Regions from separate parts of the Micrococcus sp. HMSC067E09 genome, predicted to be linked through region 4. Evidence: riboswitches for the same ligand, from Rfam matches in the RefSeq annotation. Region 4 holds a riboswitch; each other region holds the start of a gene.

Region 1 (2,191 bases), on a different contig from region 4:
GGCGGCCTCGCGCTGCTGCCGCGTCAGGCGACAGTGCGTCATGGTCGCCGGGTGGGAGACGAGGGACCGGGCGTCGCCGACGTTGACCACCAGTTGGAACAGCTCGAGCGCGTCGAGGAACGGAGCCACCGTCTCGGGGCCGCAGGCCAGGTCGAAGGAGAACACCGAGCCGACGCCGTCCGGGAAGTCGCGGGCGGCCAGCGCAGCGCTGGGATGCCCGGCCACGCCGGGGTGGTGCACCCGCGCGACGGCGGGGTGCCCGGCCAGGTGTTCGGCCACGGCCAGGGCGGTGGCGGTGTGGCGGGCCACACGCAGGTCGAGCGTCTCGAGCCCCTGGATGAACTGCGCCGCGCTCGCGGGGGCGAGGGTGGGGCCGAGGTCGTGCAGGAACTTGCTGCGGGCCAGCGTCAGGTAGGCGCCGCGTCCGTGCCGCTCGACCAGAGTCTGACCGCCGTAGCGGGCCTTGGGCCGGGCCAGCTGCGGCCACCGGTCGGGCGCCGCGCCGTAGTCGAACGTGCCGCCGTCCACGATCGCGCCGCCGAGCACCGCGCCGTGCCCGCCGAGGAACTTGGTGGCCGAGTGCACGACGACGTCGGCGCCGTGCTCCAGCGGCCGGTAGAGGGCCGGCGTCGCGAGGGTGCTGTCCACCACCACGGGCACGCCGGCCGCGTGGGCGAGGTCCCCGAGCGCGGGCAGGTCCGGGAGGGTGGCGAGCGGGTTGGTGATGGCCTCGAGGAAGAACGCGCGGGTGTCGGGCCGGACCGCGGCGGCCCACGCGGGCGGGTCCGCCGGGTCCGCGAAGGTGACCTCGATGCCGAAGTCCGCGAACGTGTCCGTCAGCAGGTCGACGGTGCCCCCGTACAGCCGGCTGGAGGCGACCAGGTGCTTGCCGCCCTGCAGCAGCGCCAGCAGGGACAGCGCGACGGCGGCCTGGCCGGTGGCCGTGGCGATCGCGCCGATGCCGCCCTCCAGCGCGGCGAGGCGGTTCTCGAACACCGCGACGGTCGGGTTGCCCGTACGGCTGTAGGTGAAGCCGGGGGTCTCGAGCCGGAACATCGATGCCGCCGTGGCGTGGTCCGGGAAACGGAACGCCGTGGTCTGGTGGATGGGCGGGACGACCGGCCGGTGGGGCGCGGCGGGCTCGTAGCCGGCGTGGACTTGTTGTGTGGCATGACGGGGCATCTGCTCTCCTCCATCGTTCCTGGCGGTAGCACCGGGCCTGCCGTTCCCGTGAGTCCGGGGTCGGCGGGCTGGTTGCTGCGGCGTCGTCGAGCCAGATCTCTCGGCCGCTCTGGATGGGTGGTGAGCCCATCCCACGCGGCGGGGCCGCCGCGAGTCCAGCGGAGGTCCGGTCAGCGCGTCACAAGGGCGGACCCGCCGCCATCCGGAACCTGCCGGTGCGCTCCGCAGGTGCGGCGAGGCCCGGGTGACCCGCTGTGACGGACCTGCCGCCGGTGCCCGTCATGCCGGCGGTGCCGACTCCGTCGGCCAGCGGCGGGAACCGGCGCGTGACGCCACCCGTCGGCGGGCTGGGACGGGCCCGGCCCGGATGCCTACGGTCGGCCCACCCACCCACGGAAGGACCGCCCATGACCACTCCCGTCCTCGACCGCACCGACACGACCACCCGTCCCGCCGACGCCGGGACCACCGACGCGGGGGTGCCGACCACCGCGCACCCGGCCGACCGGCCCCAGTTCCTCGCCGCCCGCGCACGGTTGGCGCCCGTGTTCGCCTGGCTCGCCGAGACCGCCGCCGAGCGGGACCGCGAACGCGTGACCGATCGCGAGGCCACGGACCGCCTCGCCGCCGCCGGCTTCCCGGGGCTGCGCGTGCCCGAGGACGCGGGCGGGGCCGGGCTGACGTTCCCGGAGGCCGCACGCCTGTACGTGGAGCTCGCCGAGGCCGACTCGAACGTGCTGCAGGCCCTGCGAGTGCACGTGGTGAACGTGGAGACGGTGCTCGGCTCGCCGGCCGGTGCCCGCCGCGAGCGGTGGCTGCACCGCTTCGTCACGGGTGAGACGGTCGCAAACGGGACCACGGAGATCGGCAACCGCACCGGCCACTACGAGACCCGCCTGACGACGCGTCCGGACGGCTCGGCGGTGGTCAACGGTCGCAAGGCCTATTCCACCGGGACGCTGTACGCGGACTGGACGATCGTCGTCGTCGAGGACGAGGACGGCGCCGA
Region 2 (2,191 bases), on a different contig from region 4:
CGTGTGCCGGGTCACTCGATGACGCTGCAACACTGGATTCCCCCGAACTGGACGTCTTGTTGTCCGAGGCGGAGGAGCATCCTGTCATGGCTGTACCGAAGAGAATCGCCGCGACGATAACCGAGGCGCAACGAGTAGATCGCAGGAGGGGGAAGGAGGACATGATTGACCTTCTTGTCATGAGTGAACGAAACGGGAGTGCTCTGGCGCCGAACCTTTCGAGTTCGACGCCGGAGCACTTCCCCTGGGTCAGAGACGGTAGTGCTGAAAGTGGAACTGCTGCCATGGAGTGGTGAACGACCCGCTACGCACGGTCACTACCTTGCAGTTCCTGGTCAGCATCTGGCGCTTCCAAGTTCCCTTAGCCCGCTTGGCACCAATCACGAGCTTGCCACCGTTCTTATAGCTAGCCGGCACCTTCCACGCTCCACTGATCGTATTGGTGGAGGAATAGGTGACACCCACTCGGGTGCCTACCTTGGCCGAAACACCCGCGAGGATTGCACGAACATCACCTGACACCTCGCCCGTAATGTCCCCGCTGACGGCAAACGTTCGTCCAGTCGCGATGGAGAGGGTCACGCCGGGCGCCCCAGACACAGAGGAATAAGCCGAATGGGACTTCTTGAAGGTATTCGAGGTCACATTGACAGTCGTCCAACTCTCCTCTGCACAGTCGGCGTTCGGCGAGATGACACCCCCCTCCGGGGATGAGGTCACCGCCCCCGCTCCCGGGGCTGCCGTCAGCGCAGCTGCCACAACGACCCCTGCCGATACCGCCGACAGCTTCTTCTTGATGTCCATCCACATGATCCGACCCCTTTCAGGTGAACCGGCCGTGGGGCCGCGGGTTGCGGTCTCGAGCTCCCCCCCCTCTCTCGAGTAGCGTCATCCTGACCCAGCCGCCCTAGATGTGTCAAGCATCACATTCTGGCAGTGCTCCGCCGAGACTACGGCGCAGGAAAACCGTCGTTTCGCCGCTGCTCGGCACGGCGACGGCATCGGTGTGACCTCGCGTGTCGTTCACAGGGTCGACACCTTTGACGCCCCGGCGTGCCCGCTCCTACCGTGGAGCCCAGAATCACGAGTTCCCGCCATTCACGGCCCTGGCCGGCGGGACGGCAACCCTCTCAACGCTGCAGTGGGGTGCTCCAGGTGAGGATTCGGCCCTCCGGCACCCCGGTTGGGCAAGTACAGCGTCTCTGCGGACACGTCGGTCCGCCCGCCTGCACCGCAGGGCCGCGTCCGTTCCGAAGGGATCCGACGCATGACCACCACCGCACTGCTCTCCCCCGCCACCGCCGCGCATCCGCGGTGGGACGAGGACATCACACCCCTGAACCTGCGCCGAGGACTCGGCGCGTTCCCCACCGGCGCGGTGGCCGTCACCGGCCGGTCGGACGGTGTGGACGAGGTGATGGTGTCCTCCTCCTTCGCCGTGGGGATCTCCTGGGAGCCTGCGCTGGTGTCCTTCTCCGCGCAGAAGTCCTCCCGCACGTGGACGCGTCTGCGGAACGCGGACACCCTCGGCGTCTCCCTGCTCGCCGAGGAGCAGCACCACTTGTGCCGTCAGCTGGCCTCCCGCACCGGAGACCGCCTCGCCGGGCTGGAGCTGCACCGCACCGGCCGGGGCACCCCGTTGCTCGAGGGCTCCTCGCTGTGGTTGGAGACCCGCCTGCACGCCGAGGTGGACGCCGGCGACCACACAGTGGTCCTGATGGAGGTCCTGGGCTTCGCCGACCACACGGACGTCCACGCCCCGGCAGCCCTGCACCACAACGCCTTCACCGGGTTGCGCCCGCTCGCCTGATCCGCCCGGATCGCCTCCGCCCGCCGGCGGCGGGAGGCACGACGACGGCCGCCCCGCGTCATCCGCCCGTCCCCCTCCCTGCGACAGGGCCGGGAGGACAGCGGCCGGTGTACCGCCGTCGTCGGGAAACGTGAGACGATGGGCAAGAAGCAGTTCTCCCTGTTTACCCGTCTTCTTGCAGTACCCGGGCCTGACGGCCAGGGGGCGTTGGTCTTCGCGGTGCAGTGTCACCGCTTCACCCGTGCCGCGAGCCCGCTGCACGGCACCGACGCCGACAGCCTGCGCACCGCAGGCGGGCACAGCGAAAGGACACCCCCATGACCGTGGGCACCGTCAAGTGGTTCAACACCGAGAAGGGCTTCGGCTTCATCGCTCCGGAGG
Region 3 (2,191 bases), on a different contig from region 4:
CCAGTCGCCCACAGAGCGGGCGCGGAACGGGATGGGGTTGTGGGTGGCCACGGTCTGGGCGTTGCGCCAGAACCGGTCGAGGGCCTTGCCGGAGCGGGTGTTGGAGGCGCCGCCGGCGTGGAACAGCTCGGAGGCGGCACGGATCGCGGCCTCGGGGACGGTCACCTGGGCCTGTTCCACGGCCAGCTCGGCCGCGTAGACCTCCAGGGCCAGGTCCTCGCCCTCGGCGGCGGCGTCGACCGCGGCGATGGCCGCGTCCAGGGCGTCGGCGGCGTGCAGCACGGCGGCGGTCACGGAGAAGGCGGTGGCGGCGATCCGTCCGACGGCCTCCTGGATCAGCGGGTCCTCGCGGTAGAGCGCGCCGGAGCCGGTGTTGAAGGTGCGGGTGCGGGCGCGCACCAGTTCGGCGGCGGTGTCCCGGGCGCCGGTGGCGATGCCGGCCAGGACCGCCAGCAGGAACTGCTGGAAGTAGGCGGCCTCGATCACGGCCTCGGCCGTGCCGGCCTGACGGTCGAAGAGGTCGGCGCCGTCCACGGGGACGGACGTGAACACGGCGGTGCCGGTGGCGGTGAGGCGCTGCCCGAAGCCGTCCCAGTCGTCGTAGAGCTCGACGCCCTCGTGATCGACGGGCACCACGGCGAAGCAGCGGCCCGGCGTCGTCCTGCCGTCCTCGTCCGTGATGGCCGCGGAGACCCGGGTGTGGGTGGAGAACAGGGACGCGGTGGCGTAGCCCTTGCGCCCGGTGAGGACCGCGCCGCCGCCCGGACGGGGCTCGAGCCGGGTGTTGAGGGTGCCCAGTGCGTTGCCCGAGGTCTCCGTGGACGCGTTGCCCACGGTGGCTCCCTCGAGGATCAACCGGTACCAGCGCTCCTGCTGGGCGGACGATTTGTGGCGCAGGGACTCCAGGAACCCGTAGTGGGAGCGGTACTGGTGGGCCACGTTCGAGTCGGCGGCCGCCAGCTCCACCAGCAGGGCGGTCAGCGTCCGCACGCTCACCTCCGGTCCCCCGTGGGACCGGGGAACGCGCAGGGTGGCGAAGCCGGCGGCGTTGAGCTCGCGGATCTGCTCGTACGGCAGGGTGCGGTTCACGTCCCGCTCGGCGGCGCCGGCGGCGATGCGCTCGAAGATCGGGGCGAACCGCTGCCGCAGTCGAGCGAGGTCGTCGGTGTCCGGGACGTCCGGGGTGACGGCCAGCGGCGGACGGGTGGGGACCGCGTTCACGGTCGGGTCGTGGGGTGCGGTGAGGGGCGCGGACATGCGCGGGCTCCTTTCCATCGGTCCCGGCGGTAGCACCGTCCCGACCCTGCCGGACAGGGATGAGGGGGTTGCTGCGGCGTCGTCGATCCGGATCTCTCGGCCGCTCTGGATGGGTCGGCCACAGCACAGCACGGCCCCGCCCGGCCACGGAAGGCAGCCGCCCCACGTCCGTCATGGACACCCTCGCCGGACGGGCGTCGCCCGTCGGCGCCGCCCAGATGACCTGGCGCAACGCGTCCGCGCCCACCAGCCGGACCGGCACCGCGTCTGTGGCACACCGCGGGCCTACCGTGGACGCGCACACCATCCGGAGCGGCACCAGAGACCTGGCTCTTCGACGCCGCAGCAACCCGGGTCCGCCTCCCCGCGGGCTGCGGGTGCTCCCGCCAGGACCGATGGAAGGAGACACCCCATGCCCGTGTCCGCAGCCGGCACCGCCGCGGCCGTCGCCGAGACGGCCCTCCCCGCGCCGGATCCCGTCCGCGGCCCGAACGACGGCGTCCCCGCCGCCGCCCTGGCCACGCTGCCCGGTCCGCTGCCGCAGTCCCTGGTGGACGCAGCGGACCCGGACGTCCACCCGGGACGGCCCGCGGGACGGGCCCATGGAGGTCGGGGCGACGGCGCCGTCGTCGCCGAATCCGACCGACTCGCCCTCTGGGAGGCGGTGGGCCGCCGGCTGACCTGGGACACGGACTTCACCCAGGTGACGGACACGGTCCCCACGGACGCGGCCGCCGGGGCCGCCCCGCAGATCCGCTGGTACGCGGACGGGCGGCTCAACGTGGCGTACAACTGCGTGGACCGGCACGTGGAGGCCGGGCGTGGGGAGAAGGTGGCGCTGTACTTCGAGGGCGAGCCCGGGGACCGCCGCGCCGTCACCTACGCGCAGCTGCAGCGCGAGGTCGCCCGGGCCGCGAACGCCCTCGAAGAGCTG
Region 4 (2,191 bases):
TGTCCTCGATCGACTCCAGGCCCACGGAGAGGCGGACCAGGCCCGGGGTGACGCCGGTGGCGCGCTGTTCGTCCTCGGTGAGCTGGGAATGGGTGGTGGAGGCCGGGTGGATCACCAGCGAGCGGACGTCGCCCACGTTCGCCACATGGTGGTGCAGGGTCAAAGCGTCCACGAAGGCCGCGCCGGCCTCGCGGCCGCCGGCGATCTCGAAGGAGACGATCGCACCCGCGCCGCGCGGGAACAGCTCCTTCGCACGGGCGTTCCACCGGCTCGAGGCGTGCTCGGGATGGACCACGGCCTCCACCTGCCCGTGGCCTTCCAGGTACTCGACGACCCGGCGGGAGTTGGCCACGTGGCGCTCCATGCGCAGGGACAGGGTCTCCAGGCCGAGGTTCACCAGGAAGGCGTTGAACGGGGAGATCGCCGATCCGTAGTCACGGAGCAGCTGCACGCGGGCCTTGAGGATGTAGGAGAGGTTCACGCCGAAGGCGCCGTCGGCGCCGAGGTCCCGAGCGTAGACGAGGCCGTGGTAGGACTCGTCCGGCTCGGTGAAGCCGCCGAAGCGCTCGGGGTACCTGCCGTAGTCGAAGGTGCCGGCGTCCACGATCACGCCGGCCATGGCTGCGGCGTGGCCGCCGAGGTACTTGGTGGCCGAGTGGGTGACCACGTCCGCACCGTGCTCGATCGGCCGGAACAGGTACGGCGAGGCCAGGGTGTTGTCCACGATCAGCGGGACACCGGCCTCGTGGGCGACGGCGGAGACACCGGCGACGTCCAGCACGTCCCCGCGCGGGTTGCCGAGGGACTCGCCGAAGAACGCCTTGGTCTCCGGGCGGACGGCGGCCCGCCACTGCTCCAGGTCGTCCGGGTCCTGCACGAAGGTGGTCCGGACCCCGACCTTGGCCAGGGTGTGCTTGAAGAGGTTCTGTGTGCCGCCGTAGAGCGAGGTGGAGACCACCACGTGGTCCCCGGCGCCGGCGACGTTGAGGATCGCGAACGTGGTGGCTGACTGCCCGGAGGACAGCAGCAGCGCACCCACGCCGCCCTCGAGCGCGGCGATCTTCTCCTCCACCGCCTGCTGGGTGGGGTTGCCGATCCGCGTGTACAGCGGGTCCAGGTCCGCCAGCGCGAAGCGGTCCGCGGCCACCTGGGAGCTGGGGAAGTCGAAGGACGTGGTCTGCACGATCGGCAGAGCGGTGGCGCCGTGGGCGTGGGGCTGCTCGGCGCCGGCGTGGATCTGACGGGTCTCGAAGCCCCAGGCCTCGGCGGCGGGGGTCTCGGCGTTCGCGGAGGCGCTCGTCTCAGGGGCGCTGTTCTGGGTGGTCATGGCGGACTCCTGGGGCTGTCAGGGTCGGCCATGCCCCCGCACCTCGGACTGCCGTGGACCTTGAGCAGGTCCGGGGCTCTGGCACGCCCGTGCGGGAGCGGGCGCATGACACGACCGCGCTTGCCGGGCCCCGGTCTGGGGCCGGCCTGGTCGTCACCCGGGGCACCCCGCCGCGGTGGGGAGGGTTGCCGGCCAGAATGCCGGGGCACTGGTGCTGGCTCTCGTGACCGTGACGCCAGTGTGGCATCGGGGACACACCGACCGCACACCGGCTCGTCACGATTTCATGTCCTTCGTCACACAGGGCTAGCCTGAGCCTCACGACAGCCCGGCTGACATCCCCTGGGCCGACGAGAGGACGATCTTCGTGAGCACCATCCGCCTGGACCATGTGTCCTACGCCGCCGGCCCCGAGGGCCTCGACGCCACCGTGGAACGGGTTTCCGACGCCCTCGGCGTGGAGCGCGTGAAGGGCGGCGTGCACCCTCGGTTCGGCACCCGCAACGCCCTGTTCCCCATGGCCCACGGCCAGTACCTGGAGGTCGTGGAGGTCCTGGACCACCCGGCAGCGGCGAACGCCCCGTTCGGCCAGGCCGTGCGCTCCCGCTCCGAGCAGGGCGGCGGCTGGATGGGCTGGGTCGTGGCCACAGACGACCTCTCCGCCTTCGAAGAGCGCCTCGGCCGCTCCGCCGTGCCCGGCAACCGCAAGTTCCCGGACGGCCGCGAGCTGACCTGGAAGCAGATCGGCATCAAGGGCCTGATCGCGGACCCGCAGGTCCCGTACCTCGTCTGCTGGGACGAGGGCACCGAGGACCTCCACCCCTCCCTGGCGGCCCCGGCGCAGGCCTCGATCTCCTCGCTCAC

What was found. A riboswitch is a leader RNA that binds a small molecule or an ion and turns the genes downstream of it on or off. The one in region 4 is predicted to bind S-adenosylmethionine.
Region 1: linked by a shared signal. The riboswitch ahead of HMPREF2863_RS02395 (O-acetylhomoserine aminocarboxypropyltransferase/cysteine synthase family protein) and the one ahead of HMPREF2863_RS06380 (O-acetylhomoserine aminocarboxypropyltransferase/cysteine synthase family protein) in region 4 are both predicted to bind S-adenosylmethionine.
Region 2: linked by a shared signal. The riboswitch ahead of HMPREF2863_RS10705 (flavin reductase family protein) and the one ahead of HMPREF2863_RS06380 (O-acetylhomoserine aminocarboxypropyltransferase/cysteine synthase family protein) in region 4 are both predicted to bind S-adenosylmethionine.
Region 3: linked by a shared signal. The riboswitch ahead of HMPREF2863_RS00390 (acyl-CoA dehydrogenase family protein) and the one ahead of HMPREF2863_RS06380 (O-acetylhomoserine aminocarboxypropyltransferase/cysteine synthase family protein) in region 4 are both predicted to bind S-adenosylmethionine.

Annotation. Positions count from the first base shown of each region.
Region 1 covers NZ_KV809417.1:137,772-139,962, reverse strand. Annotated here, with positions in the region: gene HMPREF2863_RS02395 (O-acetylhomoserine aminocarboxypropyltransferase/cysteine synthase family protein) at 1-1,182, opposite strand, end outside; SAM riboswitch class I at 1,190-1,302, opposite strand; gene HMPREF2863_RS02390 (acyl-CoA dehydrogenase family protein) at 1,590-2,191, shown strand, end outside.
Region 2 covers NZ_KV809453.1:79,943-82,133, reverse strand. Annotated here, with positions in the region: gene HMPREF2863_RS11630 (hypothetical protein) at 250-804, opposite strand; SAM riboswitch class IV at 1,080-1,200, shown strand; gene HMPREF2863_RS10705 (flavin reductase family protein) at 1,268-1,810, shown strand; gene HMPREF2863_RS11920 (hypothetical protein) at 1,949-2,131, shown strand; gene HMPREF2863_RS10700 (cold-shock protein) at 2,128-2,191, shown strand, end outside.
Region 3 covers NZ_KV809405.1:43,880-46,070, reverse strand. Annotated here, with positions in the region: gene HMPREF2863_RS00390 (acyl-CoA dehydrogenase family protein) at 1-1,257, opposite strand, end outside; SAM riboswitch class I at 1,269-1,373, opposite strand; gene HMPREF2863_RS00385 (AMP-binding protein) at 1,670-2,191, shown strand, end outside.
Region 4 covers NZ_KV809438.1:212,936-215,126, reverse strand. Annotated here, with positions in the region: gene HMPREF2863_RS06380 (O-acetylhomoserine aminocarboxypropyltransferase/cysteine synthase family protein) at 1-1,327, opposite strand, end outside; SAM riboswitch class IV at 1,439-1,556, opposite strand; gene HMPREF2863_RS06375 (VOC family protein) at 1,695-2,191, shown strand, end outside.